One region of the Klebsiella sp. PK18 genome, then DNA from elsewhere that is predicted to be linked to it. Evidence: predicted binding sites of a transcription regulator. Region 1 holds the regulator's gene; the other holds the start of a gene.
The links. Region 1 encodes PhoB, which activates phosphate uptake and scavenging genes when phosphate is short. Its sites were predicted from a motif close to CTGTCATAAAACTGNCNNAT; they were not measured.
Positions count from the first base shown of each region.

Region 2: a site for PhoB is predicted at 8,218-8,237, ahead of uvrB (excinuclease ABC subunit UvrB). Genes of this name have one in related genera too.

Region 1 covers NZ_CM173493.1:4,424,946-4,440,090, forward strand. Annotated here, with positions in the region: gene fba (class II fructose-1,6-bisphosphate aldolase) at 1-831, shown strand, start outside; gene AC3EMD_RS21860 (amidohydrolase) at 891-2,759, opposite strand; gene AC3EMD_RS21865 (antibiotic biosynthesis monooxygenase) at 2,784-3,329, opposite strand; gene AC3EMD_RS21870 (hydrolase) at 3,515-4,156, opposite strand; gene AC3EMD_RS21875 (LysR substrate-binding domain-containing protein) at 4,425-5,327, shown strand; gene malZ (maltodextrin glucosidase) at 5,324-7,141, opposite strand; gene proY (proline-specific permease ProY) at 7,292-8,665, opposite strand; gene brnQ (branched-chain amino acid transporter carrier protein BrnQ) at 8,752-10,071, opposite strand; gene AC3EMD_RS21895 (hypothetical protein) at 10,063-10,404, shown strand; gene phoR (phosphate regulon sensor histidine kinase PhoR) at 10,485-11,780, opposite strand; gene phoB (phosphate response regulator transcription factor PhoB) at 11,802-12,491, opposite strand; gene sbcD (exonuclease subunit SbcD) at 12,674-13,879, shown strand; gene sbcC (exonuclease subunit SbcC) at 13,876-15,145, shown strand, end outside.
Region 2 covers NZ_CM173493.1:3,798,458-3,813,602, forward strand. Annotated here, with positions in the region: gene moaA (GTP 3',8-cyclase MoaA) at 1-959, opposite strand, end outside; molybdenum cofactor riboswitch at 947-1,085, opposite strand; gene yvcK (uridine diphosphate-N-acetylglucosamine-binding protein YvcK) at 1,294-2,199, shown strand; gene eptA (phosphoethanolamine transferase EptA) at 2,303-3,943, shown strand; gene pmrA (two-component system response regulator PmrA) at 3,943-4,614, shown strand; gene pmrB (two-component system sensor histidine kinase PmrB) at 4,618-5,715, shown strand; gene uvrB (excinuclease ABC subunit UvrB) at 5,966-7,987, opposite strand; partial or broken gene AC3EMD_RS18580 (hypothetical protein) at 8,399-8,608, shown strand; gene AC3EMD_RS18585 (ABC transporter ATP-binding protein) at 8,698-9,420, shown strand; gene bioD (dethiobiotin synthase) at 9,362-10,084, opposite strand; gene bioC (malonyl-ACP O-methyltransferase BioC) at 10,077-10,832, opposite strand; gene bioF (8-amino-7-oxononanoate synthase) at 10,816-11,973, opposite strand; gene bioB (biotin synthase BioB) at 11,970-13,010, opposite strand; gene bioA (adenosylmethionine--8-amino-7-oxononanoate transaminase) at 13,096-14,385, shown strand; gene AC3EMD_RS18615 (kinase inhibitor) at 14,456-14,932, shown strand.

The DNA.
Region 1 (15,145 bases):
CATGCCCTAAAGAACGGTTACGCCGTCGGTCAGTTCAACATTAATAATCTGGAATGGGTCGGCGCCGTATTAAGCACCGCCCAGCAGTGCCGCTCACCGGTTATTTTGGGCGTGTCCGGCGGCACGGTTAAGCATATGCTCGGGTTAAAATGTATTCATGATATTGTGGTGAATGCCATAGATTATTTACATATTGATATTCCGGTGGCTCTGCATCTGGATCACGGCACTACCCAGGAGGCCTGCGAAGCCGCGATCGCTGCCGGCTTCAGTTCCATTATGTTTGATGGTTCACATCTGCCGTTCAGGGAAAACCTGACCATCACCCGCCACCTGGTGGCGCTGGCGCACAGCAAGGGCATCTCCGTGGAAGCCGAACTGGGGACCATCGCCGGCAGTGAAGATGGTATCGTTAACTCCGAGGTCATTTACGCCGATCCTGAAGAGTGCTACACCCTGGTGACAGAAACGCAGGTGGATTGCCTCGCCGCCGCGCTGGGTTCCACCCATGGTCTGTATAAAGGTAAAGCCCGGCTGGGATTTACTGAGATGAAAGCCATTGCCGAGCGCGTGAAGGTCCCGCTGGTGCTGCATGGCGGCACCGGTATTGCCGATGAGGATATGCGCCGGGCGATTGCCTGCGGCACCGCCAAGATTAACGTCAATACCGAAAACATGTACGCCTGGTGCCAGCAGGTGAAAGCGATCTTTGCCGCCGATACCGGGCACGATGTGAACGATCCGCGGAAAGTCATCACCCAGGGACTGCAGCCGGTACGCGAGATGATTGCCCGCCGCATGGCGCTTTTTGGCTCACAGCAGCGCTATTGACGCCGGGCCTGCGGCTGAAACCTCCGCCCCGAAGCTGCCGGGGCGGAGGCGTCAAGGTATCAGAAGGCAAAGCAGGAGCAGCCCAGCACGCCCCAGAAAGCTTGCTCATCGGAGACCGGAATCGACGACCTGCGCGCAATATCATGTTGGTGGCCGTGAACGCCGCAGCTGCCGCAGCACTGGTGCATCTGCACCATGGCGCCGATTTTAGCCGCCGCCGGCGGAGCGGAACGGTAATGGCCCGGGACCTTCACCACCGGTGACCACTCCGGTAGCACCGGAATGGGCGGCGGCGCCAGCGGCGAAAAGTGACCGGCAGCGTACACCACTTTGCCATCAACCACCGTTAACACGGACTCAATGCCTTTGATCTCCTCTTCCGCGACGCTGAAGTAGTCTTTCGACAGCACCACCAGATCGGCAAGCTGACCGGCGGCCAGACGGCCTTTCTTGCCCTGCTCGCTGGAGAACCAGGCGCTGCCCGCCGTCCACAGCTCCAGCGCGACATCGCGCGGCAGGCGGTTGTCGTCGTCGTACATCGCCATCCCGCCAACGGTGCGCCCGGAGACCAGCCAGTACAGTGCGGTCCACGGATTATAACTGGCGACGCGGGTGGCATCGGTGCCCAGCCCCACCGGCACGTCCAGTTCCAGCATTTTCGCTACCGGCGGAGTATGTTTCACCGCCTCTTTACCATAGCGATCGACAAAGTATTCGCCCTGGAAGGCCATCCGGTGCTGCACCGCAATACCGCCCCCCAGCGCCTTCACCCGCTCAATGTTACGCTCGGTAATGGTCTCGGCATGATCGAAGAACCAGTGCAGGCCATTAAACGGGATATCGCGGTTCACCTTCTCAAACACGTCCAGCATCCGGCTGATGGACTCGTCGTAGGTGGCATGCAGGCGGAACGGCCAGCGATGCTCCACCAGATGGCGCACCACCCGCTCAAGCTCATCCTCCATGCCTTGCGGCAGATCCGGCCGCGGCTGCAGGAAATCTTCAAAATCCGCAGCCGAGAACACCAGCATCTCGCCGGCGCCGTTGGCGCGATAGAAGTCGGTCCCCTGCCCCGGCTTCAGCATATCGGTCCAGCGTTCGAAATCCTCCAGCTCCTGCTTCGGCCGCTGGGTAAACAGGTTGTAGGCGATGCGCACGGTCATCTGATCTTTCGCGTGCAGCTGTTCGATAATTTCGTAATCTTCCGGATAGTTCTGGAAGCCGCCCCCGGCGTCGATGGCGCTGGTCAGCCCCAGTCGGTTCAGCTCGCGCATAAACTGACGGGTAGAGTTCACCTGCAGATCCAGCGGCAGCTTCGGCCCTTTGGCCAGAGTAGCGTAAAGGATCATGGCGTTCGGTTTGGCGATCAGCATCCCGGTCGGGTTGCCGCGGCTATCGCGGACGATCTCTCCGCCCACCGGATCCGGCGTCTCTTTGGTATACCCCACGGCTTTCAGCGCCGCGCGGTTCAGCAGCGCGCGATCGTAGAGATGCAGCACAAACACCGGCGTATCGGGCGCCGCGTCGTTCAGCTCTTCCAGGGTCGGCATCCGCCGCTCAGCGAACTGAAATTCGCTCCAGCCGCCGACCACCCGCACCCACTGCGGAGAGGGTGTGCGATCCGCCTGATCCTTAAGCATTCGCAGGGCATCGGCCAGCGAGGGAACGCCCTCCCAGCGGAGCTCAAGGTTGTAGTTCAACCCGCCGCGGATCAGGTGCAGGTGAGAATCGTTGAGGCCCGGGATCACCGTATGCCCTTTGAGATCGACGATTTGCGTCCCCTCGGCGGCAAAGCTCATGATCCGATCGTGGCTTCCGGTAGCAACAATTTTTCCGTCGGCGATGGCCACGGCTTCCGCCAGGGGATTCGCGCGATCGAGGGTATGAATCTGACCGTGGGTCAGAATCAGTGTGGCAGTTTGCGACATAACGCACTCCTTGAGGAGGCTGACTCAGTTTTTCTTTAACCAGCCAGCAAACAGGCGGGTCACGATGGGCATCCAGAACCAGACCACCAGCGCAACCACGCAGGCATCATTGATCAGGTGCAGCAGCAGGCTCCCTTTGAGCGACGGCAACAGCATACCGGTGACCGCAGGCACCAGGTTGGTGCTGGGAAAAATCACCAGCAGGGTGATCAGAAACTGTTTCCAGCGCCGCGGCTGGCGCACGTTCGCCGTCGGCGGGGTAAACCAGAAGGCCGGCTCGGTCCGCACCTCCGTCCGATCGCCTTCCGTCAGCAGCGGCGCAATCTCTGCCACCAGCTGCCGACGGGTTTCCGACTGCGTCCAGGCGTAGAGGTGCTCCAGGGTATCGAAGCGGATTATGACGCTCCACAGATTCTGCCCTGCGGCGGGCCGGATCACATTCGCGCCGAGATGGCCGGGAAACTCGGCCGCAATGGGCATAATTTTACCGAGCCACTCCTCGTAGCGCTGGCCGTGTTGCGGATCGAGCAGATGGCTGATGACCAGGGTCACCGATTTTTGCTGCGCCATAGAGAGTTCCTTGCTTCAGGGGAATGGCGGGATTGTTCCCGCCATTAGCCACAGATGACCATACACAACATCATTCATGCTACGTCGAGGCGGCAAGCCGGCACGTCCCCCTGAGCGGAGATAAGTCAGCGACCGGGGACGGGTAAACGCAGCCGAAGATCAGGCAGCCTGAAGGATGAAGTGATTTACGCTTTACGCTCCGGCGCGCCATGCACCATGGTATAAGCGTAATCCACGCCCATCCCGTAGGCGCCGCTGTGTTCGCGTACGAGGTCCATCACCGCATCGTAGGTCGCTTTGCGCGACCAGTCGCGCTGGTACTCCAGCAGCACCTGTTGCCAGGTCACCGGTACCGCCCCCGCCTGCACCATCCGGTCAATAGACCGCTCATGGGCGTCGACAGAGGTGCCGCCGGAGGTATCCGTCACCACATAGACCTCGTAGCCCGCCTCCAGCGCCATCAACGCCGGGAAGGTCAGGCAGACTTCGGTCCACAGGGCGGAAATCACCAGCTTTTTACGGCCGGTCGCTTTCACCGCCGCCACAAACGCGTCGTCTTCCCAGGAGTTCATCGAGGTACGTTCAATCGGCTTGACGTCAGGATGCACGGCCAATAATTCCGGCCAGATATAACCGCTGAAGCTTTTGGTCTCTACGGAGGTATAAATCACTGGCACATTAAAAATTTTGCCCGCTTTCGCCAGCGCCACGGTGTTATTTTTCAGGGTCTGGCGATCGATATTCGCCACGCCAAATGACATCTGCGGCTGGTGGTCAATAAAGATAAGTGCGGAATTAGTGGGATCGAGCAGTTCACGAATAGACATTAAATACCTTCTTAATCAATGAGTTAAAAAGATGACATGATGGTTAATGCGTCGTGTGGATCCTGACTGATAAAGCATGGTGAGTATAGCCAGTTATTTCTAACAAGTTATTAAAGTTTTTTTGTGGTTTATTTTTTTGCCCGTAGCAAGGATTTGCTCGCATCCGCATTAATCAAATTTTTACGCCAAACTGTTCTGATTTATTCACTGGCATTGATTATTGTGCTTAGGTACAACAAGGGAAAATAAATTAATGGATAGCTCCCCCATGCGTGTGAATTTTGATGTACTCATGATCCTTGATGCCCTGGACAGACACGGGTCCTTCGCCACCGCCGCGGAGTCGCTGTATAAAACCCCCGCCGCCCTGAGCTATATGATCCAGAAGCTGGAGAGCGATCTGGATATTGTGCTGTTGGATCGCTCTGGCCACCGGGCGAAGTTTACCGATACCGGTAGGCTGATGCTGGAGAAGGGACGGCAGCTATTGAGCGCCGCCAGAGATCTGGAAAAGCAGGCGCAGCAGCTGAGCGCGGGCTGGGAGCGAGAGCTGGCGATCGCTCTCGATGCTTCGTTTCCCTTTTCTGCCCTGCTACCGCTGATCGCCGAATTTTATGCGCAAAACCCGCAGACGCGGCTGAACTTCAGTCATCACACCCTCGCCGGTTCGTGGGAAGAGCTGACCCACCATGGCGCGGATATTATCCTCGGCGCCATCAATGAGCCCCCGACCTCTGCAGAGTGGTCATGGCAAACCCTCGGCGCACTGGATAATATTTTCGTGGTTGCCCCCGCCCACCCGCTGGCTCAGGCGAAGGAGCCACTGACCAATAAACAGCTCAGCCAACATCGGGCCATCGTGATCCGCGACAGCGCCCGTTATTGCCATCCGCTAAACAGCAATCTCCTCGACGAGCAGCCGCAAATCGGCGTCGATGATTTCGCCAGTAAAGTCGAACTGCTGTGCGCCGGGTTGGGCTGCGGCTTTCTGCCGCGCCATATCGCTCGCCCATGGCTGGAAAAAGGCAGTCTGGTGGAGAAAAGCGTCGCCTGCTGGCGGGAAAAAGATATCACCTACATGGCCTGGCGCAGCGGGAATGACGGGCTGGCTCAGCGCTGGTGGCGGGAGGCGCTCCTCCGCGGCGACCTGCTGAGCCAGCTCTACCGTTAACGGCCGGACCAGACGCTGGCGGAGATGGCCGGGAGGGTCAGCACCCCGTCCTGAAAGGCGCCGGCGCCTTCCAGCAGCGTCCACCCGGCCACGTTCAGCAGCGGCGAATCCTCGATAACCACCTCGCAGGCTTCCCCGCGGTTAATCGCCACCAGCACGCGCTGCTGTTTGTAGACCCGGACAAACACCACCACGTTATCCTCGGCGTAAATCACCTGACAGCCGCCGTAGCGCAGCGCCTGCTGGGCCTTACGCAGTTTCGCCATCCGCTGATACAGCGCCAGCAACTGGGTATCCTGCAGCGCCGGATCCCACGGGAACGGTTTGCGGCAGAACGGATCGTTGTTGCCATCCACGCCCACCTCGTCGCCGTAGTAGATGCACGGTACGCCCGGCCAGCTAAACAGCCACACCACCGCCAGCGGCAGGCGCGCTACGTCTTTACCAAGGAGCGATTTAAAGCGCGCCGTATCATGGCTGTCGAGCTGGTTGAACATCCGCAGCTGCTGCTGATGCGACAGCCCGGCGCGATAATTATCCATCCACGCCATGCAGGTCTGGGCGTCTATCTTCTGCGGATCGTAAGAGATATCGGTATTGGCGAGGAATCCCCAGATCGGGAAGGTAAAGCCGCGATAGTTCATCGCCGCATCTTCGGCATCCGCCTGCAGCCATTGTCGCGCATCGCCAAAATGTTCGCCAAAGACAAAGGCTTCCGGCTGCGTTTGTTTTGCCGCCTGAGTGATGCCGGCGATATGCTGCAGGTTATTCCGCGCCCCGCCGCCTTCGCCCAGCATATGCACCACGTCCAGACGCCAGCCGTCCATGCTCCACGGCGCCTTCAGCCAGTGGCGTACGATACTGTCCTCGCCGGCATAGATCTCGTTGACCAGGCTGGTCGAGCGATAGTCGAGCTTCGGCAGACTGGCATAGCCCAGCCAGTTGTGCGCCTGCCCCTCCTCTGAGAAGGTAAACCAGTCGCGCCACGGAGAATCCGGGTAATGGCCGGCGCCGCCGCTGCCCTGCTGGTGTCGGTCGAACCAGGGATGGGAATCGCCGGTATGGTTGAACACCCCGTCGAGGATCATGCGCATCCCCGCCCGCTGGGTGTTGTGGCGCAGCCGGAGCAGCGCCGCGTCGCCGCCAAACTGCGGATCGACGCGCCGATAATCCTCGGTATCGTATTTATGCACGCTGGGGGCGGCGAAAACCGGGTTCAGATAGAGGGCGGTGACGCCGAGTTGCTTCAGGTAGGGAAGTTTTTCGCTGATGCCGTCGAGATCGCCGCCGTAGAACGTCGACCCGCCCGCTTCACCGGTTAGCGGTTCGTCCCATGCCTTGCGCACAATCTCCCGTCCCGCCGCGTGATGGTAATAGACCGCATCCTGGTCGGCGTCACGCGCGGCGCTGCGGGCAAAGCGATCGGGGAAAATCTGATAGAACACCTGATCGGCCACCCACTGCGGGCCGGCGTCCGGCAGGTCAATGGCAAACTGTTCCAGCCTGGCCGGCGGGAAACGGGTGAAACCTTGTGGCGTAAACCAGCGCTGATGGTCGGCCCACAGCAGCTTAAAGCTGTAGCGGCGGCGCGGCTGGCCGCTGGCGAGAGAGATTTCACCGCGCCATGCCACCACGCCTGGCTGCGGCGCCTGACGGAGCCGCTGCATCGGCAGCGACAGCTCTTCGTTATCCTCTTCCGCGCGCAGCGTGATCCGCTGCGGCAGCGACTCACCGCTTAACCACAGGGTAATAAACAGTCGGTCCTGTTGCACCTTGATAAAGGGTGCAACCGGAAGGTGCCATGCCTTCAACATCGTGAATCCTCATTGTGCAGAATGGGCACACCTTGCCATAGCCGTCAGGCGCAGAACTCATCATCACAGGATTTTTTGGGGGAGGATAACGGGGGAGGACGCGGGACTGCAAGCCGCCCCGGTCGCGTGATGCTGACCGGGGCGGTGCATTTACTGTGCCTGCGCCAGGCGGCGATCGCGACGGGTCTTAAAGACCCAGCCCAGCAGCAGCAGGCCGATCCACGCCATACCGACATACAGCGAGATACGGGTATCCGGATGATAGCCGATCAGGGCGATAATAAAGGCCAGGAACACCAGGCCGACTACCGTGGTCACCACTCCGCCGGGCACTTTGAATTTCAGCGCCTTGACCTCTTCGGGCGACAGACGGCGGCGGAAGGCAATCTGTGACAACAGGATCATAATCCACACCCACACCGTGGCGAAGGTGGCCAGGGAGGCGATCACCAGGAAGACGTTTTCCGGCATGATGTAATTGAGATACACCGCAAACAATAGCGCAATAGTCATCACCATCACCGTCACCCACGGAATACCGCGGCGCGACGTTTTAGCGAACACCTTCGGCGCGCTGCCCTGCTCAGCCATACCGTGCAGCATACGACCTACGCCGAACACGTCGGAGTTAATCGCCGACAGGGAGGCTGTCAGGACCACGAAGTTAAGAATACTGGCCGCGAAGGTAATGCCCAGATGCTGGAAGGTCAGGACAAAGGGGCTGCCGTCGGTTCCCACCTGATTCCACGGATAGATGGACATAATGACGAACAGTGTGCCGACGTAGAACACCAGAATACGCATCGGCACCGAGTTGATCGCGCGCGGAATGGATTTCTCCGGGTCTTTCGCCTCACCGGCGGTAATACCGATGATTTCGATGCCGCCGTAGGCGAACATCACCATCTGCAGCGACATCACCATCCCCAGCCAGCCGTTGCTGAAGAAGCCACCGTTGCTCCACAGGTTATGAATGCCGGTCGGCTGGCCGCCGTTGCCGATCCCCCAGATAATAATGCCGAACCCGGCGAGGATCATGATGATAATGGTGGCCACTTTGAAGAACGAGAACCAGAACTCCAGCTCACCAAACACCTTGACGCTCATCAGGTTGACGGCGCAGATGATCAGTACCACGCTGAGCACCCAGATCCAGTGCGGCACCGTCGGGAACCAGACGCCCATGTAGATACCGAAGGCGGTGACGTCGGCGATGGCGACGATCAGGATTTCGAAGCAGTAGGTCCAGCCGGTGATATAGCCCGCCAGTCCGCCGAGGTTTTCCTGGGCATAGCGGGAAAATGAGCTGGCGGCAGGGTTATGCACCGACATCTCACCGAGCGCCCGCATAATGATATATGCCGCGACGCCACCGATAATGTAGGCCAACAGCACGCTGGGTCCGGCCATTTTAATGGCGTCGGCTGAGCCGTAAAAAAGCCCGGTGCCGATGGCGGAACCCAGGGCCATAAAGCGGATATGCCGGGTGCTTAGCCCGCGCTTAAGCTTGTTACTACTTTCCATCGTGGTTTTTCAATGCCGTTTAACACAAAAAATAAAAAACCACGGAACCCGAAGTCCCGTGGTTAAACGCTTTTCCTTAACGCCTGTTAATGGGCGCTGGAAGTCACCTGACGTCCGGCTGCGCGATCCCAGATCACCGCGAGGAACACCATCACGGCGGTGGGCATCAGCCAGGCCAGGCCCTGCTCCGCCAGCGGCAGACGCGCGGTCCAGGCCGGCAGAATCGCGGCAAACGCCGATGACTTAATCCCGTCAATGATACCAAACATCAGACTGATAAACATGGCCGGCGCGATAACGCGGGACGAATTATGCCACCAACTGCGGGTAAAGCTTAATACAACCAGTGCGATACACGGCGGATAGATAGCGGTCAGCACCGGAATTGACACCTGAATCAGGTGGCTCAGGCCCAGATTGGAGACCGCCATCGAGAACAGGCCAAGGATAAAGACCAGCGTGCGATAGGAGAACGGCAGATACTGGGCAAAGAACTCGGCGCAGGCGCAGGTCAGGCCCACCGCCGTCACCAGGCAAGCGATGAAAATCAGCGCCGCCAGCAGGAAGCTGCCCGCCCCGCCGAAGGTGTGCTGCACGTAGGAGTGCAGAATGGCCGCGCCGTTGGCGGACTGGTCCACGAGAGTGGCGCTGTCAGAACCCAGACGGAACAACGCCAGGTACAGCAGCGTCAGGCCAACGCCTGCCATCAGGCCAGCCCAGACGGTGTAGCGGGTCAACAGACGCGCTTCGCTGACGCCGCGGGAGCGTGCCGCATTGACAATCACGATCCCGAACACCATCGCGCCGAGGGTATCCATGGTCAGGTAGCCGTTGACGAAGCCATTGGAGAATGGCGCCGTACGATACGCTTCCAGCGCGTCGCTGATCGGGCCCGCTGGCCAGATGATGGCCGCGACCGCCAGCACAATCAGGGCGATAATTTTCAGCGGCGCAAGGAAGTTGCCCACGGTGTCCAGCAGTTTGCCCGGATAGAGGGAGACCAGAATCACCAGCGCGAAATAGATAACGCTGTAGATCAGCAGCGGCAGCGGGCCGTCGCCGGTCAGCGGCGCAATACCGACCTCAAAGGAGACGGTCGCGGTGCGCGGGGTCGCGAACAGCGGTCCCACCGCGAGATAACACACCACCGCCAGCAGGATACCCGCCACTTTACCAATCGGGGTGCTCAGGCTTTCAACGCCGCCGCCGACTTTCGCCAGCGCCACCACCGTCAGCACCGGCAGACCCACCGCAGTGATCAGGAAGCCGATCGCCGCAGTCCAGACGTGCTCGCCCGCCTGTAAGCCAACCATCGGAGGGAAAATTATGTTGCCTGCGCCAACAAACAACGCGAAGGTCATAAAGCCCAACGCTATGATGTCGCGAGATTTTAACTGATGGGTCATAAATTCATTACTGCCTGTGGATGTGGTGTTGTAAAAAATGGAAAAATACCGCGCTCCCCTCTCAGGGACGATACAGCGGCCATTGCCGGTAAACTCAGCGAGATATGCTCCCGAAGCGGCGTGGGAAAGAATTGTTTTTGGTATTACCACGCAAAAGCAGTCTGTCATCGACTGCGCAGGCGCAATTTAAACGCTTATAACGTTTTAAAGCAAGGCACGATCGCAAAAGCAGATGATTATGCTGGTTATCAGTTTCACACCAGAATCATTTACCATATTGATGGAAAACCCGTGGCTTATCATGCGAACAAAAAAGCAGCACGCGTTCATTAAATAGGCGAGGAAAAAAGGGATGCCAACGAAAATGACCAGCCGGGGCTGGTCATTGGCAAGATAAGCTGACAGCACGCCGATCAGGCGTCGTTTCTGGCAATTAATCGTTCCGGGAGCAGGAAGCTAAAACGGGTTCCCTTGCCCACCGTGCTGTCGATCTCCAGCCGGCTGTCATGATGGTTGACCGCGTGTTTGACGATCGCCAGTCCCAGGCCGCTGCCCCCCGTTTGCCGGGAGCGAGCTTTATCCACCCGATAAAAACGCTCGGTCAAACGGGGAATATGCTCTGGCGCAATGCCTGGCCCATTATCCTCGACGCTGAACAGCGCCCCCTGCGGGGTCCGCTGCCAGCTGACGCGAATTTCGGTCCCCGGCGGGGTGTGGTTCACCGCGTTATAGACCAGATTGGAAATGGCGCTGCGCAGTTGCTCCTCATTACCCAGCACCTTGAGCTGCTCGTCAACGGTGAAGATCAGCGTCTGTTTCTCCTGGCTGAGAGTTTGCGCCTCGCGCTCCACCACCCGCAGCATCATCGGCACGTCGATGCGGTCATTCATCGCCAGCGCCGGCGCGGCTTCAATGCGCGACAGCGTCAGCAACTGCTTCACCAGCCCTTCCATACGCTGAGTTTGCTCTCGCATGGTGTGCAGGGCTTTTTCCCGCGTCGCCCCCTCCAGTACCTGCTCCTGCATCATCTCCAGATAGCCCTGCAGCACCGTCAGCGGGGTGCGCAGTTCATGGCTGACGTTGGCGAAAAAGTTCCGCCGCACCCCTTCCAGCTGATGCATCTGCGTCACGTCGCGCGCCACCATCAGCCACTGCTTATCGGTGTAAGGCATCACGCGAATTTCCAGATGGCGAGCGTTATTCAGCACCAGGTTGAGTGGCTTAGAAAAATCACGCTGTTTCAGATAGTTGGCGAACTCGGGATAACGCAGGAGGTTGAGAATATTTTGGCCACTGTCGTCCGGCCAGCGCAGGTTTAAAATCTGCTGCGCCAGGCCATTACACCAGAAAATGGCCCCCTCTTCCGTGGTCAGTACAACCGCATCCGGCAGCGATTCCGCCCCGCTGCGAAAGCGTTTAATCAGGCTTCCCAGCTCGCGTCGACGCTTTTTATTACGCATCTGCATCTGATGCAGACCATACAGCAGCGGCTCCCAGCTGCCGCGTCCAGGCGGAGGAGTCATGCTCCGATCCACCCACAACCACCACGACAGGCGCATCAAATTCCAGAAATGCCAGATCAGCAAACCGGTCACTGCCGCCAGTAAAAACCACGGCAGATGACCCACAAACGCCCCCAGAATCAGGGCCGGAATACACGCTAAAAAGAGCTCCAGCGCCAGCCTTTTCCATGACAGCCGTTCCAGCACGGGTCACACTCCTGTCAAAATTCAGAAACGGGCGGAGAAACGATACCCCGTGCCGCGAACCGTTTGCACCATGCGATCATGGCCACTGTTTTCCAGCGCTTTGCGCAGGCGGCGAATATGGACGTCCACCGTGCGGTCTTCCACATAGACGTTGGTTCCCCAGACGTGGTTCAGCAGCTGCTCGCGGCTGTACACTCGCTCAGGATGGGTCATAAAGAAGTGCAATAATTTAAATTCCGTCGGCCCCATGTCCAGCGGACTGTCGCCGGTCATCACCCGATGCGACGAAGGGTCGAGGCTCAGACCCTGCATTTCGATCACCTCTTCCACCGCCATCGGCGAAATACGGCGCATCACCGCTTTGATTCGCGCCACCAGCTCTTTCGGTGAGAAAGGCTTGGTAATGTAGTCGTCCGCGCCGGTCTCCAGGCCGCGAACACGATCCTCTTCTTCTCCACGCGCGGTCAGCATCACAACCGGGATATCCCGCGTCATCGCCTCGCGCTTGAGCAACTTAATAAACTGCAGCCCCGAACCACCCGGCAGCATCCAGTCAAGGAGAATCAAATCAGGCCAGGGTTCATTGAGTTGATTCACCGCGCTGTCATAATCTTCCGCCTCGACGGGCTGAAAGCCATTTTGCTCCAGAACAAAGCAGACCATTTCGCGGATTGGAGCTTCATCTTCAACGACCAGAATTCTTCTCGCCATTATTTACCCTGTGTTTTTTAGCCATCAGTATAGAAGTGCGGCGTCATTATGCGTCACTTTTGTGACAGATTTATGAAAAAAATGACGGTCTGATGATCGGGTAATTTGAAGCATGACGCGGACTTACCCCGCGCCGACAAATGATATACTGCCGCCCATGCTTTTTTCGCTAGGGAAGATTTATGCGCCTCCTTCACACCTCCGACTGGCATTTGGGCCAGAATTTTTACAGCAAAAGCCGCGCGGCAGAACACGACGCTTTTCTTACCTGGCTGCTGGCCCGCGCGCAGGAGCATGAAGTCGACGCCATTATCGTGGCTGGCGATATTTTTGATACCGGCTCGCCGCCGAGCTATGCCCGCGAGCTGTATAACCGTTTTGTCGTCCAGTTGCAGCAGACCGGCTGTCGCCTGGTGGTGCTGGCGGGCAATCACGATTCAGTGGCGATGCTCAATGAGTCCCGCGATATTCTCGCCTTTTTGCACACCACCGTGGTGGCGAACGCCGGCTACGCGCCCATTGAACTGCCGTTGCGCGACGGCACCCCTGGCGCCATCTTTTGCCCGGTGCCGTTTTTACGCCCCCGCGAGCTGGTTACCAGTCAGGCCGGCCACTCCGGTCGGGAAAAACAGCAACAGCTACTGCACGCCATCAGCGACTATTATCAGGAGCAGTATCAGCAGGCCTGCGCGCTGCGCGGCGATCGGCCGCTGCCCATCATTGCCAGCGGCCACCTGACCACCGTCGGCGCCAGCAAAAGCGATGCCGTCCGCGACATTTACATCGGCACGCTGGATGCCTTTCCGGCGCAACACTTCCCGCCTGCCGACTACATTGCGCTGGGCCATATTCATCGGGCGCAGGTGGTCGGTGGCTGCGAGCACATCCGCTACAGCGGCTCGCCGCTGCCGCTGAGCTTCGATGAAACCGGCAAAGCCAAATCGGTGCACCTGGTGAGTTTTAACGACGGGCGCCTCAGCGCCGTGGAAACCCTGGAGGTGCCCGTGACCCAGCCGCTGGCAGTGATCAAAGGCGATCTGGCCGCCATCACCGCCCAGCTGGAGCAGTGGCGCGGCGTCGAGCAGGACCCGCCGGTGTGGCTGGATATCGAAATCACCACCGAGGACTACCTGCACGATATTCAGCGTCATATTCAGGCGCTGACGGAGGATCTGCCGGTGGAAGTGTTGCTGGTACGCCGCGGCCGCGAGCAGCGCGAGAAAATATTGCTCAACGCCCAGCGGGAGACCCTCAGCGAACTGAAGGTGGAAGAGGTGTTCGAGCGCCGGCTGGCGCTGACCGAGATTGACGATGACAAGCGCGCCCGGCTGCACGAGCTGTTCACCCATACGCTGCATACGCTCACCGCGGAGGACGAAAACGCATGAAAATCCTCAGTCTGCGTCTGAAAAACCTCAACTCCCTGAAGGGTGAATGGAAGATAGACTTTACCGCCGAGCCGTTCGTCAGCAACGGCCTGTTCGCCATTACCGGCGCCACCGGCGCCGGCAAAACCACCCTGCTCGATGCCATTTGCCTGGCGCTTTATCACGAGACGCCGCGCCTGAATAAAGTTTCCCAGTCGCAAAATGACCTGATGACCCGCGATACCGCCGAATGTCTGGCGGAGGTCGAGTTTGAAGTCAAAGGCACCGCCTACCGCGCTTTCTGGAGCCAGAACCGGGCACGCAACCAACCGGATGGCAATCTGCAGGCGCCCCGCGTCGAGCTGGCACGCTGCGCCGACGGCAAAATCCTCGCCGATAAGGTCTCGGACAAACTGGAGCAAACCGCGACGCTCACCGGGCTCGACTATGGCCGTTTCACCCGCTCGATGCTGCTTTCCCAGGGACAATTTGCCGCCTTCCTGAACGCGAAGCCGAGCGATCGCGCGGAGCTGCTGGAGGAGCTGACCGGCACGGAAATCTACGGCCAGATTTCGGCCATGGTCTACGAACAGCACAAAGCCGCTCGCCACACGCTGGAGAAGTTCGAAGCCCAGGCGGCGGGCATCGTTCTGCTGACGGAAGCGCAGCAGCAGGCGCTGCAGGAAAGTTTGCAGGTACTCACTGACGAAGAAAAAACCCTGCTAACGCAGCAGCAAAACCAGCAACAGCAGCTTCAGTGGCTGACGCGCTGCGACGAGCTGGCGCAGCAGCACCAGCAGGCGGTTAGCCGGCAACAGCAGGCCCGCCAGGCGCTGACCGACGCCGCCCCGGCGCTGGCGAAGCTTGAGCTGGCCCAGCCGGCCGCCCAGCTGCGCCCCCTGTGGGAGCGTCAGCAGGAACAGGTGGCAGGTCTGGCGCAAACCCGGCAACGGATCAACGAAGTAAATGCTCGCTTACTTGCCTGCACCGCGCAGCGCGCGCGCATCCGCCGCAGCGCCCTGCACGCTCAGCAGCAGCGTCAGGCTGAACTGACGGACCTGGCGCAGTGGCTGGCGGCCCATGACCGATTCCGCTTATGGGGCCAGGAGATTGCCGGCTGGCGGGCGCAATTCTCGCAACTGACGCGCGATAAACAGCAGCTAACGGCTCAGACCACCCGCCTGGCCGCGCTGCGCCAGAAACTCAGCGCTCTGCCGGCCAGCTCCCTGTCATTGTCCGCAGAGGAAGTCGCGGCGGCGATGGCGCAGCAAACGCAATCGCGGCCGC
Region 2 (15,145 bases), 630 kb from region 1:
ATACCGGTGTTGCCCTGATGCAGGAAATGGGTCTGCTTTTTATGGGTCAAGGCTTCGGCTATCCGCGCTTCCAGCTCGGCCTGTTGCTCGTCCTCAGCCATCAGGTCGCGCAGGTCGACGCCGCCTTCGCCAAACAGACACAGGTGCAGTTTGCCAACGGATGAGACGCGCAGACGGTTGCAGGTGGCGCAGAAATCTTTTTCATACGGCATGATGAGGCCGATTTCACCGGCGTAATCCGGGTGACAAAAGACCTGCGCCGGGCCATCGCTGCGCTGGCGGATCTGGTGGATCCAGCCGCGGCGCAGCAGCTCGTCGCGCAGCACCATGCCGGAGAGATGGTGACGGCGGAACAGATCGCTGCCCTCTCCGGTTTCCATCAGCTCAATAAAACGCAGCTGAATACGACGGGGTTGGATCCACGCGAGAAAGGTATCGAGCTGGTGATGATTAACATCACGCATCAGCACGGTATTGACCTTCACCTTGTCAAAGCCCGCGGCGAAAGCAGCATCAATGCCGTCCATCACCTGGTGGAACTTGTCCTGGCCGGTGATGGCATGAAATTGACGGGCGTCGAGGCTATCAACGCTGACGTTAATCGCCGTCAGCCCGGCATCGCGCCAGCGTTCGACATCGCGCGCCAGGCGGTAACCGTTGGTGGTAACCGCAATCTGACGGATCGCCGGGTTTTCACGCACCGCGGCAATGATTTCGGTGAAGTCGCGACGCAGAGAGGGTTCCCCACCGGTGAGGCGAACTTTTTCGGTGCCCAGCGCGGAGAAAGCGCGCGTGACGCGGCGCACTTCGTCTACGCTGAGAAAGCCGTTGTTATTGACGGCGCCGGGTTTGTAGCCGTCCGGCAGGCAGTAGGTGCAACGGAAGTTGCACACATCGGTAATCGACAGACGCAGGTAAAAAAACTTACGCGCGAATGCATCGGTAAGCTGTGAGGCCATATACACCTTTCCAAATACGGGAGGCGCGGTCATTTCTTCCCACGCCCTGGCGACACCCGGAGGAGTCGCGGCCAAACCGCCATATCTTTTGACACAGGCGAAGAGGCTAGAGTGTTAACAGGTTATGCCGATAGTAGCGCGTTACGGACGGTTTCGCCATTTGCGATTTCGTTATATAACATTGTATATATCGCTACCTTCGTGCATTTTCGCTACAGAATAGCCATAAATCATTTTTTTGCCTTGATGTCGGTCAGTTTGTCGGGCTCCTCCCATCGTCTTTTAGGGGTAGATCGGGTAGTGTGTGGCCGTTTATGTGAAATAAGGAATTTCTATGCGCAATCGTACATTCGCTGACCTCGATCGGGTGGTCGCGCTCGGCGGCGGGCATGGTCTGGGCCGGGTGATGTCCTCCCTCTCCTCGCTCGGCTCGCGGCTGACCGGCATTGTCACCACCACCGACAACGGGGGCTCCACCGGGCGGATCCGCCGCTCGGAAGGCGGCATTGCCTGGGGCGATATGCGCAACTGCATCAATCAGTTAATTGCCGAGCCCAGCGTGGCGTCGGCGATGTTCGAGTATCGTTTTAGCGGTAATGGCGAACTTTCCGGGCATAACCTCGGGAATCTGATGTTAAAGGCGCTGGACCACCTGAGCGTGCGGCCTTTAGAAGCTATCAATTTAATCAGAAACCTGCTCAAAGTAGACGCGTTTCTTATCCCGATGTCGGAACAACCGGTGGATTTGATGGCGCTCGATCATGAAGGCCATGAAGTTTACGGCGAAGTGAATATCGATCAGCTCGACAACCTACCGCAGGAGCTGATGCTTACCCCACCGGTACCCGCCACCCGCGAGGCGGTGGAAGCGATCGCCGAAGCCGATCTGATCCTCATCGGCCCGGGCAGCTTTTACACCAGCCTGCTGCCGATCCTGCTGCTCGACGAGATGGCCCAGGCGCTGCGCCGCACCCCGGCGCCGATGGTGTTTATCGATAACCTCGGCAAAGAGCACAGCCCGGCGGCGAGGCTGTCGCTGGCGGAACGCATTGCGATTATGGAGCGCTATGTGGGTAAGCGGGTGGTGGATGCGGTGATCGCCGGGCCAAAAGCCGATATCCGTGGCATCAACGACCGGCTGGTGATCCAGACGCCGCTGGAGGCCAGTGACGTGCCCTATCGCCATGATCGGGCGCTGCTTCGCGGCGCGCTGGAAAAGGCGATTCAGCTTCCTGGCTGACGCTGCGCGCCGGAGGGCCAACCTTCGGTGCACCTTAAAATCTTAAGGTTGTCTTAAAATAGGGCTGGCACTATACGCTTATCTCTTTCTGTGGGTAGGTATTATGTCGTTATTGCCTCTGCGTCGGCCGCTCTTCAGCCGCACGACTTATTTGATTCTCTTTGCTTGCTATATCGGTATCTTTCTCAACCTGGCTTTTTATCGCCAGGTTTTCCCGTTACTGCCGGTAAACAGCCTGCATAACTGGCTGGTATTCCTCAGTATGCCGATCGTGGCCATTAGCGTGATGAATATCATCACCACCCTCGCCTCGTTCCTGAAGCTCGATCGGGTGGTCATCAGCCTGTTTATTCTGCTCAGCGCGTCGGCGCAGTACTTTATCTGGAACTTCGGGGTAGTGATCGACCGCAGCATGATCACCAATATCCTCGACACCACTCCAGCGGAGAGCTTTGCTCTGCTCTCCGGCGAAATGATCGCCGTCCTCGGCCTCTCGGGGGTTTTAGCGGTATTCGTCGCCTGGTGGGTGAAAATCCGTAAGCCCGCCACGCGGTGGCGCGGCGCGGCGATGCGCCTGCTCAATATCGCCGTTTCGGCGCTGCTGATTATTCTGGTGGCCGCGCTGTTCTACAAAGATTACGCCTCGGTGTTCCGTAACAACAAAGAGCTGGTGAAATCCCTGAGTCCCTCCAACAGCATTGTGGCGCTGAACTCGTGGTATGCGCACAACCGCATGGACAATCTGCCGCTGGTGAAGATTGGCGAAGATGCCAGGCAGAAACCGGTGATGCATAGCGGCCCCCGCAAAAACCTGACGATTGTGGTGCTGGGCGAAACCTCACGCGCCGGGAACTTCTCGCTGGGCGGCTACGATCGGGAGACTAACCCACGCCTGCAACAGGACGACGTGGTGTACTTCCCGAAAACCACCTCCTGCGGCACGGCAACTGCGGTTTCCGTCCCCTGTATGTTCTCCAATATGCCGCGCGCGCATTACGATGAAGAACTGGCGCACCATCAGGAAGGCGTCCTGGATATTCTGCAGCGCGCCGGTGTTCAGGTGCTGTGGAACGACAATGACGGTGGCTGTAAAGGCGCCTGTGACCGTGTACCGCACCAGAACGTCACCGACCTGCACCTCAGCGGTCAGTGCATCGACGGCGAGTGCTACGATGAGGTCCTGTTCCATAATCTGGACAGTTACATCGACAACCTGAAACAGGATGGCATTATCGTACTGCATACTATCGGCAGCCACGGCCCGACCTATTACAACCGCTATCCGGCTGAATTCAAAAAATTCACCCCGACCTGCGATACCAATGAAATCCAAAGTTGTACGCAACAACAGTTGACCAATACCTACGACAACACCATTCTGTATGTCGACTATGTTGTTGATAAAGCGATAAAATTACTGCAATCCAAACAGGATAAATTTACCACTAGTCTGGTTTATTTGTCAGACCACGGCGAATCGCTGGGTGAAGATGGCGTCTATTTGCATGGTCTGCCGTACTCAATTGCGCCGGATACGCAAAAACACGTGCCCATGCTGCTGTGGCTGTCGCCGGATTACCAGCAACGTTACGGTGTCTCCAGCCAGTGTTTGCAACAACAGGCCAAGACGAAGGATTATTCACAAGATAATCTGTTCTCCACCCTGCTCGGCCTGCTCGGCGTCAGCACCCACGAGTACCAGGCAGCAGATGATATTTTAACGCCATGTAGAGAGGCTGGTTGATGAAAATCTTAGTCATTGAAGACGATGCGCTGCTGTTGCAGGGGTTGATTCTGGCGATGCAAAGTGAAGGATACGTATGCGACGGCGTCTCCACAGCGCACGAAGCGGCGCTATCGTTGGCCAGCAATCACTACAGCCTGATCGTACTCGACCTCGGCCTGCCGGATGAAGACGGTCTGCATTTTCTCACCCGCATGCGGCGGGAGAAGATGACCCAGCCGGTGCTGATCCTCACCGCCCGCGATACGCTTGAGGATCGCATTAGCGGTCTCGATACCGGCGCGGATGACTATCTGGTGAAACCCTTTGCCCTGGAAGAGCTGAATGCGCGCATTCGCGCCCTGCTCCGCCGGCATAATAACCAGGGCGATAACGAAATCAGCGTCGGCGATCTGCGCCTCAACGTCACCCGCCGCCTGGTGTGGCTGGGTGAGGCGGCGCTGGAATTGACGCCAAAAGAGTATGCCCTGCTGTCGCGGCTGATGATGAAAGCCGGTAGCCCGGTGCATCGTGAAATCCTCTACAACGACATCTACAGCTGGGACAACGAGCCGGCGACCAATACCCTTGAGGTGCATATTCATAACCTGCGCGAAAAGATTGGCAAATCGCGGATCCGCACCGTCAGGGGTTTTGGCTATATGCTGGCTAACCACATCGACACGGAATAGACCATGGCTCTGTTTGCAACCGAAACCTGGACCATGCGCCACCGGCTGCTGCTGACCATTGGCGCCATCCTGGTGGTCTGCCAGCTGATCAGCGTCTTCTGGCTATGGCATGAGAGCAAAGAGCAGATCCAGCTGCTGGTGGCCAGCGCCATCGAAGGCCACAATAACCAGAAACATGTGGAGCATGAGGTACGGGAAGCGGTCGCCAGCCTGCTGGTGCCGAGCCTGTTGATCGTTGGCCTGGCGCTGTATATCAGCATGCTGGCGGTGCGCAAGATCACCCGCCCGCTCTCCCGACTGCAAAGCGAGCTGGAGAGCCGCACGCCGGACAACCTCACCCCCATCGTGCTCAGCGAATCGGTGCCCGAAGTCACGGCGGTGACCACCGCCCTGAATCAGCTGGTTTCCCGTCTCAATCTGACCCTCGACCGTGAGCGGCTGTTTACCGCCGACGTGGCGCATGAGCTACGTACCCCGCTGGCCGGCCTGCGGTTGCACCTCGAACTACTGGCGAAAGTGCACGGCGTGGGCGTCGACCCGCTGATCCAGCGCCTCGACCAGATGACCACCAGCATTTCGCAGCTGCTGCAGCTGGCGCGCGTCGGACAGTCTTTTTCCGCCGGCAGCTATCAGCAGGTGCTGCTGCTGGATGACGTGGTCAAACCGCTGCAGGATGAGCTGGAGACCATGCTGGCGCAGCGTCAGCAGCGGCTGCTGCTGACGGATGTCGAAAGCGAGGCCATCGTCTCTGGCGACGCGACGTTAATCCGTGTGATCCTGCGCAATCTGGTGGAGAATGCTCACCGCTACAGCCCGGAAGGGTCAACTATCCGCGTGTCGGTGAAAGCGGGCCTGATGCCGGTGATGGCGGTGGAAGATGAAGGCCCAGGGATTGATGAGGCGAAAAGCGGCGAACTCAGTAAAGCGTTTGTGCGCATGGACAGTCGCTACGGCGGCATAGGCCTCGGACTGAGCATCGTCACGCGCATTGCTCAGCTGCATGACGCCCAGTTCTTCCTGCACAACCGCCAGCCGGGGCCCGGCGTCCGCGCGTGGGTGTTATTCCCGCGGCGCGCGGGTCAGAACGTCAGTACCCACTGATGGAAAAAGGCAACAATAATAACCAGGGCGGTGGCGACCGCCAGATATTCACGGAAGTTGATTTTTTGCATGGGCGCTATCCTCATCATGGGGAGGTTAGTGTCGCCTGGCGAGATTAAGCAAACATTAAGAAGGCCGCAATGCGGCCTTTTTTCTTCTCAAAGGTTTGCTATCTGGTAGCGGGACAATGAGAGAAGCGTCCCGCCTTCACTACGCCCCACACGCCCACTCCGGCAGTATGCGCCGGGACTCAGGAGGCGGCGATAAACAGCTCGCGCAGCTGATGCAACTGGTCGCGAATTTGCGCCGCCTCTTCGAACTCGAGGTTCTGGGCGTGCTGCATCATCTGCCCTTCCAGCTCGTGGATCTTCTGCTGCAGCGCTTTTGGCGTCATCTCCACGGCGCTAAGCCCGGCAGGCTCAACGGCCTTCGCTTTACCGCGCCCTTTGGCTTTAGTTTTCGCCAGGCCCTGGCCCAACTGCAGGATATCCACCACTTTCTTGTTGAGGCCCTGCGGTACGATGCCATGCTCTTCGTTATAACGCTGCTGTTTCTCCCGTCGACGCTCGGTCTCGCCAATGGCTTTGGCCATGGAAGGGGTGATCTTATCGCCGTAAAGGATGGCCTTGCCGTTGATGTTTCGCGCCGCGCGGCCGATGGTCTGGATAAGCGAGCGTTCGGAGCGCAGGAAGCCCTCTTTATCGGCATCCAGGATCGCCACCAGCGACACCTCCGGCATATCCAGCCCCTCACGCAGCAGGTTGATCCCTACCAGCACGTCAAACTCGCCAAGGCGCAGGTCGCGGATAATCTCCATACGCTCGACGGTGTCGATATCCGAGTGCAGATAGCGCACCCGCTCGCCGTGCTCCTCAAGATACTCGGTTAAATCCTCCGCCATCCGCTTAGTGAGGGTGGTCACCAGCACGCGCTCGTTGATGGCCGTGCGCAGGCGGATCTCTGACAACAGATCGTCTACCTGGGTGGCTACCGGCCGCACTTCGATGATCGGGTCAAGCAGACCGGTCGGCCGCACCACCTGATCCACCACTTCGCCGCCGGATTTATCCAGCTCGTAGGCGCCGGGGGTTGCCGAGACGTAGATGGTTTGCGGGGCCAGCGCTTCAAATTCTTCAAACTTCATCGGCCGGTTATCCAGCGCCGACGGCAGGCGGAAACCGTACTCCACCAGCGTCTCTTTGCGCGCCCGGTCGCCCCGGTACATACCGCCGATCTGCGGCACCGTAACGTGGGATTCGTCTATCACCAGCAGACCGTCTGCCGGCAGATAGTCAAACAGAGTGGGCGGCGGCTCGCCGGGCCCGCGACCGGAAAGGAAGCGCGAGTAGTTTTCAATGCCCGAGCAGTAGCCCAGCTCGTTCATCATTTCGAGGTCGAACTGGGTACGCTGGGTTAAGCGCTGCTCTTCCAGAAGCTTGTTGTTGGCCAGCAGAACCTTGCGCCGCTCCGCCAGCTCCAGCTTGATCTCTTCCATCGCCTGGACGATGCGTTCCCGCGGCGTCACGTAGTGGGTCTTGGGATAAATGGTGTAGCGCGGCACCGTCGATTCCACGTGGCCGGTGAGCGGGTCGAACAGCGACAGGCGCTCGACCTCTTCATCAAACAGCTCAATGCGCAGCGCGATATCGTCGGATTCCGCCGGGAAGACGTCGATCACCTCGCCGCGCACGCGAAAGGTGCCGCGCTGGAAGGCCTGATCGTTGCGGGTATACTGCAGTTCGGCCAGACGGCGCAGGATAGCGCGCTGGTCAATCAGCATCCCGACCGTCAGGTGCAGCATCATCTTCAGGTACAGGTCCGGGTCGCCGAGGCCGTAGATAGCCGAGACTGACGCCACCACCACCACGTCGCGCCGCTCGAGCAGCGCTTTGGTCGCCGACAAGCGCATCTGCTCGATATGTTCGTTTACCGAGGCGTCCTTCTCAATGAAGGTATCTGAGCTGGGGACGTAGGCTTCCGGCTGATAGTAATCGTAGTAGGAGACGAAATACTCGACGGCATTCTCCGGGAAAAACTCTTTCATCTCGCCGTAGAGCTGGGCCGCCAGGGTTTTGTTTGGCGCCAGCACCATCGTCGGCCGCTGCAGGTCGGCAATCACGTTGGCGATGGTGAAGGTTTTACCGGAGCCGGTGACCCCCAGCAGCGTTTGATGCGCGAGCCCATCCTCCAGCCCCTCTTCCAGGCGGCGGATGGCTTCCGGTTGGTCTCCGGAGGGGCGAAAGGCGGAATGCAGAACAAACGATTTACTCATTGATCAAAACCTGAAGATGGATTTAGCGGCCGGTGTTTAATTCTACCCTCCGGGCCATTTTTTGCCAACAAATTATACTGGATATTTAAACAGTACATCACTATGATAGCGTCAGTAAACGGCTTATTTCGGCGCCATGGTGCGCATAAAACGCGCACCGGGTGGAATAATCCTCCGGCCGGCAGGGTTATCCCCAGAAATTTTTACCTTTTAACATTTGTCAAGCGGACGGGTGAAAGTTTTATGGCAGTAGATGACGCTTTTCTTACACCCATTGATTTTATATAACACGCTGATATTTAAGTACTTTAACGAAAAGACGCCTTTCGCGCCAATTCAGCCGCAGGCCGCGTACGCTCTAGCTTACCGCAGGTTTTCTAACTCTAATACACAAGGTTATCCACAGGAATAGTGGATAACTGTCTGCAGCCCAAGACCGCCGCCGCCCGGCGCAAATCGACTTTCGCTGTAAACCGTGCGGCGAAAAATTTTTATCGAACTATTTTTGATAACTATCCGTTTAAAGCCGCTCGATTTTTGCTGCTTTTTGCACCACCCTTTAGCGTCGGGCACCGGAAAAGTGCAGCGCCCGCGCTGACTATGCCCGATGGTGTCGGCGTTTCGCGGTTTTTTCCGAGCGTTCTTTTTCCTGGCAAGAGTTTTGCAGCATCTTTCTGTCGCCCTGACGCCAGGATAAGGAGAAAACGTCCATGTTGAATTTACAGGCAGTAAATCATTTTTACGGTAATCAGCACTCGCTGTGGAATGTCGATCTTGAACTACGCCCGGGAGAGTGCATTGGCGTACTGGGACGCGAGGGAATGGGAAAAACCACCCTGGTCAACTGCATTGCCGGCCATCTGCCGGTGGCCAGCGGTCGGATGACCTGGCATGACATTGGCGCCCCGCCGTGCGATCTCACCCCCCTGTCCGCTCAGTCGCGCAGCGCCATCGGCATCGGCTACGTGCCGCAGGATAAACGCATCTTTTCCCAGCTCAGCGTGGAAGAGAACCTGCATATTGCCCTGGCGGCCGGGAAACCCGGGGCTAACGCCAGCGGCGGCGAAATTTATGACCATTTTCCCGAACTCTATGCGCTACGGCAGCGCAAAGGCGCTTCGCTAAGCGCCGACGATCAGTACCAGCTGGCGCTGGCCAGGGCGCTGATCGTCCAGCCACGACTGCTGATCCTTGACGAACCCTCACGCGGCGCAGGGCCGCGCTGCCTGCAAAAGCTGGCGGAATTGCTGCTGCGGTTAAATCGCGATATCGGTCTGACGGTGCTGCTCGCCGAGCAGCACCTGCCCTTTATCCGCCGGGTGGCGGATCGGTTCTGTGTCCTTCACCGGGGGCGTAATGTCGCCGAGGGCGATATTATGGCGCTGGATGAACCGCTGCTGGCGCAGTGGATGACGCCAGATCCAGCGCGCTGAGATCCAGATACTGGCCGAGATCGTCGCGCTGCGCGATATCGACAAGCCACGGTATTTCACCAAGAAACGGCGCGGCCAACCGGTTTTTCAGCGTCGCCAGATATTCGCCATGGCGCTTGCCCGGCGGCTGCACGTCATTGGCGATCCAGCCCGCCAGCGGCAGCCCCGCCTGGCGCACCGCCTGGGCGGAAAGCATCGCATGGTTGATACAGCCGAGCTTGACCCCCACCACCAGAATCACCGGCAGCTGCTCCTGCTGCGCCCAGTCGGCGAAGGTCAGGGTGTCCGAGAGCGGCGTAAACCAGCCGCCGGCCCCTTCCACCAGTACCCAGTCTGCCAGGCGCTCCAGTTCGCGTAAGCCACTGGAAAGCGCCGCCGCGGCAATCGGTCGCCCTTCATCGGCGCTAATAATATGCGGCGAGGTCGGTTCGGCAAAAGTATAAGGGTTGACCTGTTCATAGCTCAGCGCCACCCGGCTATTACGCTGCAGGGCCAGCGCATCTTCATTGCGTAACCCTTGTGCGGTCAGGTCGCTACCGGACGCCACCGGTTTATAGCCGGCGGTGTTAAAACCCAACTGGTTCGCCGCCTGCAGCAGCGCGCTGCTGGCGACCGTTTTCCCGACTTCAGTATCGGTTCCGGTGACGAAAAAACGTTTAGTCACGTTCAATGACTCCTGTAAAAAGATAATACGTCAGCGGGCAGATACCCTGCTGTTGCGGCCAGGCCAGCTGCAGTTCGCGCAGTTTGCCGCGGCCAAGCGGGGCGGATGCCCTCCCCTGGTGCAAATGGGTAGCGCCGATGCCCTTCAGGGAGCGCATAGCGCTCAGCGCATCGGCGAACGGCAGGCTAATCTGATGAACGATGCCTTCGGCGCGCAGGCCGCTCAGCGCCGCCCTTACCGCCGGTTCGCTGAGAAAACGGTTGGCATGCGGACGGTCGTCAATAGCCTGCCACGCCTGATTAAGCTCCGGCAGCGATCCGGCCAGCAGCGTGGTAAACGCCACCCGCCCGCCGGGTCGCACCACCCGGCACAGCTCGCCGATCGCCGCGCGCAGATCGTCGCACCACTGCACCGCCAGGTTGCTCCATGCCAGATCGACGCAGCCATCCGGCAGCGGCAGCGCTTCGATATCGCCCTGCAGATAATGCTGCGCGGCGTCGTGGCGCTGCGCCTGGGCCAGCATGCCGGCGGAGAGATCCAGCGCGGTCACCACGCTGCCCGCCTCACGCCAGTAGCGGCTCATGCTGCCGGGGCCGCAGCCAGCATCCAGCACCTGAGCAAAATCGCGGCGCGCCAGCTGGCGCAGCAGCAGATCGGCGCTGCGCCGCTGCAGTTCATCATGTTGCGTATAGCCGCTGGCCGCCCGGCCAAACGCCGCGGCCACCGCCTGCTTATTCACCGTGACCATGCAGCGCCTCCAGTAAACGGTTAATGTCCTCAGCCTGATGAGCGGCGGTCAGGGTCAGACGCAGGCGAGCGCTGCCGACCGGCACCGTCGGTGGACGGATCGCCGTCGCCCAGCAGCCGGCCTCGCGCAGACGGCAGGCCAGGCTCAGCGCTCGCGCGTTATCGCCGACGATCAGCGGCTGGATCGCGCTGACGGAATCGGTCAGCCCCAGCGACACATCGCCCATCCCTGCACGGAACTGACGGATGCGGGCGGCCAGGGTTTCCCGCCGCTGCTGGCCCTCATCGCTACGAATGACCCGCAGCGCCGCGCTCAGCGCCACCGCCTGGGCGGGCGGCATGGCGGTGCTGTAGATCAGATGACGGGCAAACTGCAGCAGATAATCGGCCATCGATTCGCTGCACAGTACCGCCGCGCCGCTCACCCCAAACGCCTTACCGAAGGTGACCACCAGCAGCTCCGGGCGCACCCCCTGCGCGGCGCAGCTTCCACGCCCTTCCTCACCAACCACGCCGATGCCGTGGGCGTCATCCGCCAGCAATACCGCCCCGGCGGTCTGCGCTGCGGCATGAATGGCCGCCAGCGGCGCGCTGTCGCCGTCCATACTGAAAATGCCTTCAGTCACCACTAACTGCAGACCGTCCAGCGGTTTCGCCAGCAGTTGCGCGAGCTGCTGCGGATCGTTGTGGGCAAAGCGCCGCAGCTGGGCCGGGCTGAGGCTCGCCGCTTCCAGCAGGGAGGCGTGGCTCAGGCGGTCGGCGACAATCCGATCCTCTTTTTCCGCCAGCGCGGCAACCAGCGCCTGATTGGCGGCAAAGCCGGAGATAAACAGTAGCGCGCGCGGGTAACCGAGCCAGTCGGCAAGTTCCTCTTCCAGCGCGCGGTGGGCCTCACTATAGCCGCTCACGTGGCCCGATCCGCCGGAGCCGACGCCATAACGTTCCGCCCCCTGCTGCCAGGCGGCGATAATGCCGGCATGCTGGCTCAGGCCCAGGTAATCATTGCTGGAGAAGTTGAGCCAGCGCTCCCCTTCGCGCTCCAGCCAGCGTCCGGCGCCGTGGCTTACCGGCAGGCGGCGGCGAAACGCATCCGTCTGCCGCCGCTCGTCCAGCGCCCGCTCGATTCGTTGCTGCCAGGTCATAGCGCCGCCGCGTTGTAATATTCCTCAGTGTCGGGGGTGAGTAGGGCCTGCTCCAGGCGCTGCTGCTGCTCATTATCGCCCTCCAGTACAGCCGTCTGCTGCGGGTTGATCCCCAGCTTGCGGAACAGCTGCAGGTCTTTGTCCTCTTCCGGGTTCGGCGTGGTGAGCAGCTTGCAGCCGTAAAAAATCGAGTTCGCCCCGGCCATAAAGCACATCGCCTGGGTCTGCTCGTTCATCTGTTCGCGGCCGGCGGAGAGACGCACGTAAGAGGTGGGCATCATGATGCGTGCGATGGCGATGGTGCGGATGAAATCGAAAGCGTCGACATCGTCGTTATCCGCCAGCGGCGTGCCTTTAACTTTCACCAGCATGTTGATCGGCACACTCTCCGGCGGCGTCGGCAGATTAGCCAGCTGCAGCAGCAGCCCAGCGCGATCTTTTACGGTCTCTCCCAGCCCGACGATGCCGCCGGAGCAGACTTTGATCCCGGCATCGCGCACTTTATCCAGCGTATCCAGACGCTCCTGATAGGTACGGGTGGTGATGATGTTGCCGTAAAATTCCGGCGAGGTGTCGAGGTTATGGTTGTAGTAATCAAGCCCCGCGCCGGCCAGGCGCTGCGCCTGGCTGGCGGTCAGGGTACCGAGCGTCATACAGGACTCCAGCCCCAGCGCCTTGACGCCTTTCACCATCTGCTCCAGATAGGGCATATCGCGGTCATTGGGGTTCTTCCACGCCGCGCCCATGCAGAAGCGGGTGGAGCCGGCGTTTTTCGCCTGACGTGCCGACTCCAGCACCTGCTCGACCTCCATCAGGCGCTCGGATTCAAGACCGGTTTTGTAGCGTGCGCTTTGCGGGCAATATTTACAGTCTTCCGGACAAGCGCCGGTTTTAATCGACAGCAACGTACTGACCTGCACCTGACGCGGGTCAAAATGCTGGCGGTGGATTTGCTGCGCTTCGAATAACAGATCGATGAGTGGTTTATTAAATAACTCAGTAACTTGCGACATTGTCCAGCGTGCGTGGTGAGCCATTAGCCTCTCCAAAAGGTTTTGTTAATTTGCGGTTCGGTTTATACTCGTAAACCTAAATGTTTTCAAAATGGTTTACAAGTCGCTTATGACACTGGACGATCTCGCCTTCGATCGGCGCCACATCTGGCACCCCTACACCTCTATGACTTCCCCCCTGCCGGTCTACCCGGTGGTTTCCGCCCACGGGTGCGAGCTGTCCCTCGCCGGCGGCGAACAGCTGATTGACGGCATGTCCTCCTGGTGGGCGGCGATCCACGGCTACAATCACCCGCGCCTCAATGCGGCGATGAAAGCGCAGATCGATCAGATGTCGCACGTGATGTTCGGCGGGATCACCCATCCGTCGGCGGTGGCGCTGTGCCGCCAACTGGTGGCGATGACCCCGGAATCGCTGGAGTGCGTTTTCCTCGCCGATTCCGGTTCGGTGGCGGTAGAGGTGGCGATGAAAATGGCGCTGCAGTACTGGCAGGCCAAAGGCCAGCCGCGTCGTCGTTTCCTGACCTTCCGCAACGGCTATCATGGCGACACGTTCGGCGCGATGTCGGTCTGCGATCCGCAGAATTCAATGCACAGCCTGTGGCAGGGCTACCTGCCGGATAACCTGTTTGCTCCCGCGCCGCAAAGCCGCTTCGACGGCGAGTGGGATGAGCTGGATATGGTGCCGTTTGCCCGCCTGATGGCCGCGCATCGCCACGACATCGCCGCGGTGATCCTCGAACCGATCGTCCAGGGCGCCGGCGGAATGCGGATGTACCATCCGGAGTGGCTGAGGCGGGTGCGTAAAATGTGCGACCGGGAAGGGATTTTGCTGATCGCCGATGAGATTGCCACCGGCTTTGGCCGTACCGGCAAACTCTTCGCCTGCGAGCATGCCGGTATCTCCGCCGATATTCTTTGTCTGGGTAAAGCGCTGACCGGCGGTACCATGACCCTTTCCGCCGCCATCACCACCCGAACGGTAGCTGAAACCATCAGCAATGGCGAAGCCGGCTGCTTTATGCACGGCCCCACCTTTATGGGCAATCCGCTGGCCTGCGCGGTGGCAAGCGAAAGCCTGCGCCTGCTGGAGAGCGGCGAGTGGCAACAGCAGGTGGCGGCGATTGAAGCCCAACTACAGGCCGAGCTGGCTTCGGCGCGGGGATCTGCGCTGGTCGCCGATGTGCGCGTGCTGGGCGCGATTGGCGTGGTTGAAACCCGGCGTCCGGTAAATATGGCCGCCCTGCAGCGTTTTTTCGTCGAACAAGGGGTGTGGATCCGCCCGTTTGGCCGCCTGATTTATCTGATGCCCCCGTACATCATCACGCCCAAACAGCTGACCCGCCTGACCCGTGCGGTCAACCTGGCCGTGCAGGACGAAACATTTTTTAGCGAATAAACAGCGGATTTGCGCCGCCGGGAAGGCTACACTTCTTTGTTAATCTGCACATTATCAATGAGGATGAAGCATGAAATTGATCAGTCACGATCTCCAGGACGGCGGCAAGCTGCCTAATCGTCACGTCTTCAACGGCATGGGCTATGATGGCGACAATATTTCGCCGCACCTGATGTGGGATGATGTGCCCGCGGGCACCAAAAGCTTTGTCGTCACCTGCTACGACCCGGATGCACCGACCGGCTCCGGCTGGTGGCACTGGGTGGTAGTCAACCTGCCTGCCGATACTCGGGTGCTACCGCAGGGTGCCGGCTCCGGTCAGGCGGAGCTACCGGAAGAGGCCGTTCAGACCCGCACCGATTTTGGTAAGGCAGGCTACGGCGGCGCGGCACCGCCGAAGGGTGAAACCCACCGCTACATTTTTACCGTCCACGCGCTGGATATCGATAAGATTGATGTCGATGCCGAGGCCAGCGGCGCGATGGTCGGCTTTAACGTCCATTTCCATTCCCTCGCCAGCGCCTCGATCACCGCCCTGTTCAGTTAATTATCCCCCCGGATAGCGGCTTGCGCCTTATCCGGGCAACCCACGGTGCCGGTATATTGTCGGGTGGCGCTGCGCTTACCCGACCTACGGTCCGTGCGGCCTGCCTTTAATTTATTCACCATGCTTGCTGAAACTGCCGATGCTGGCGGCCTCAACATCGCTGAGACGTTCCCGGAAGGCAGGGGCAGCCCGCATGGATGCGGGCTGAGGGCC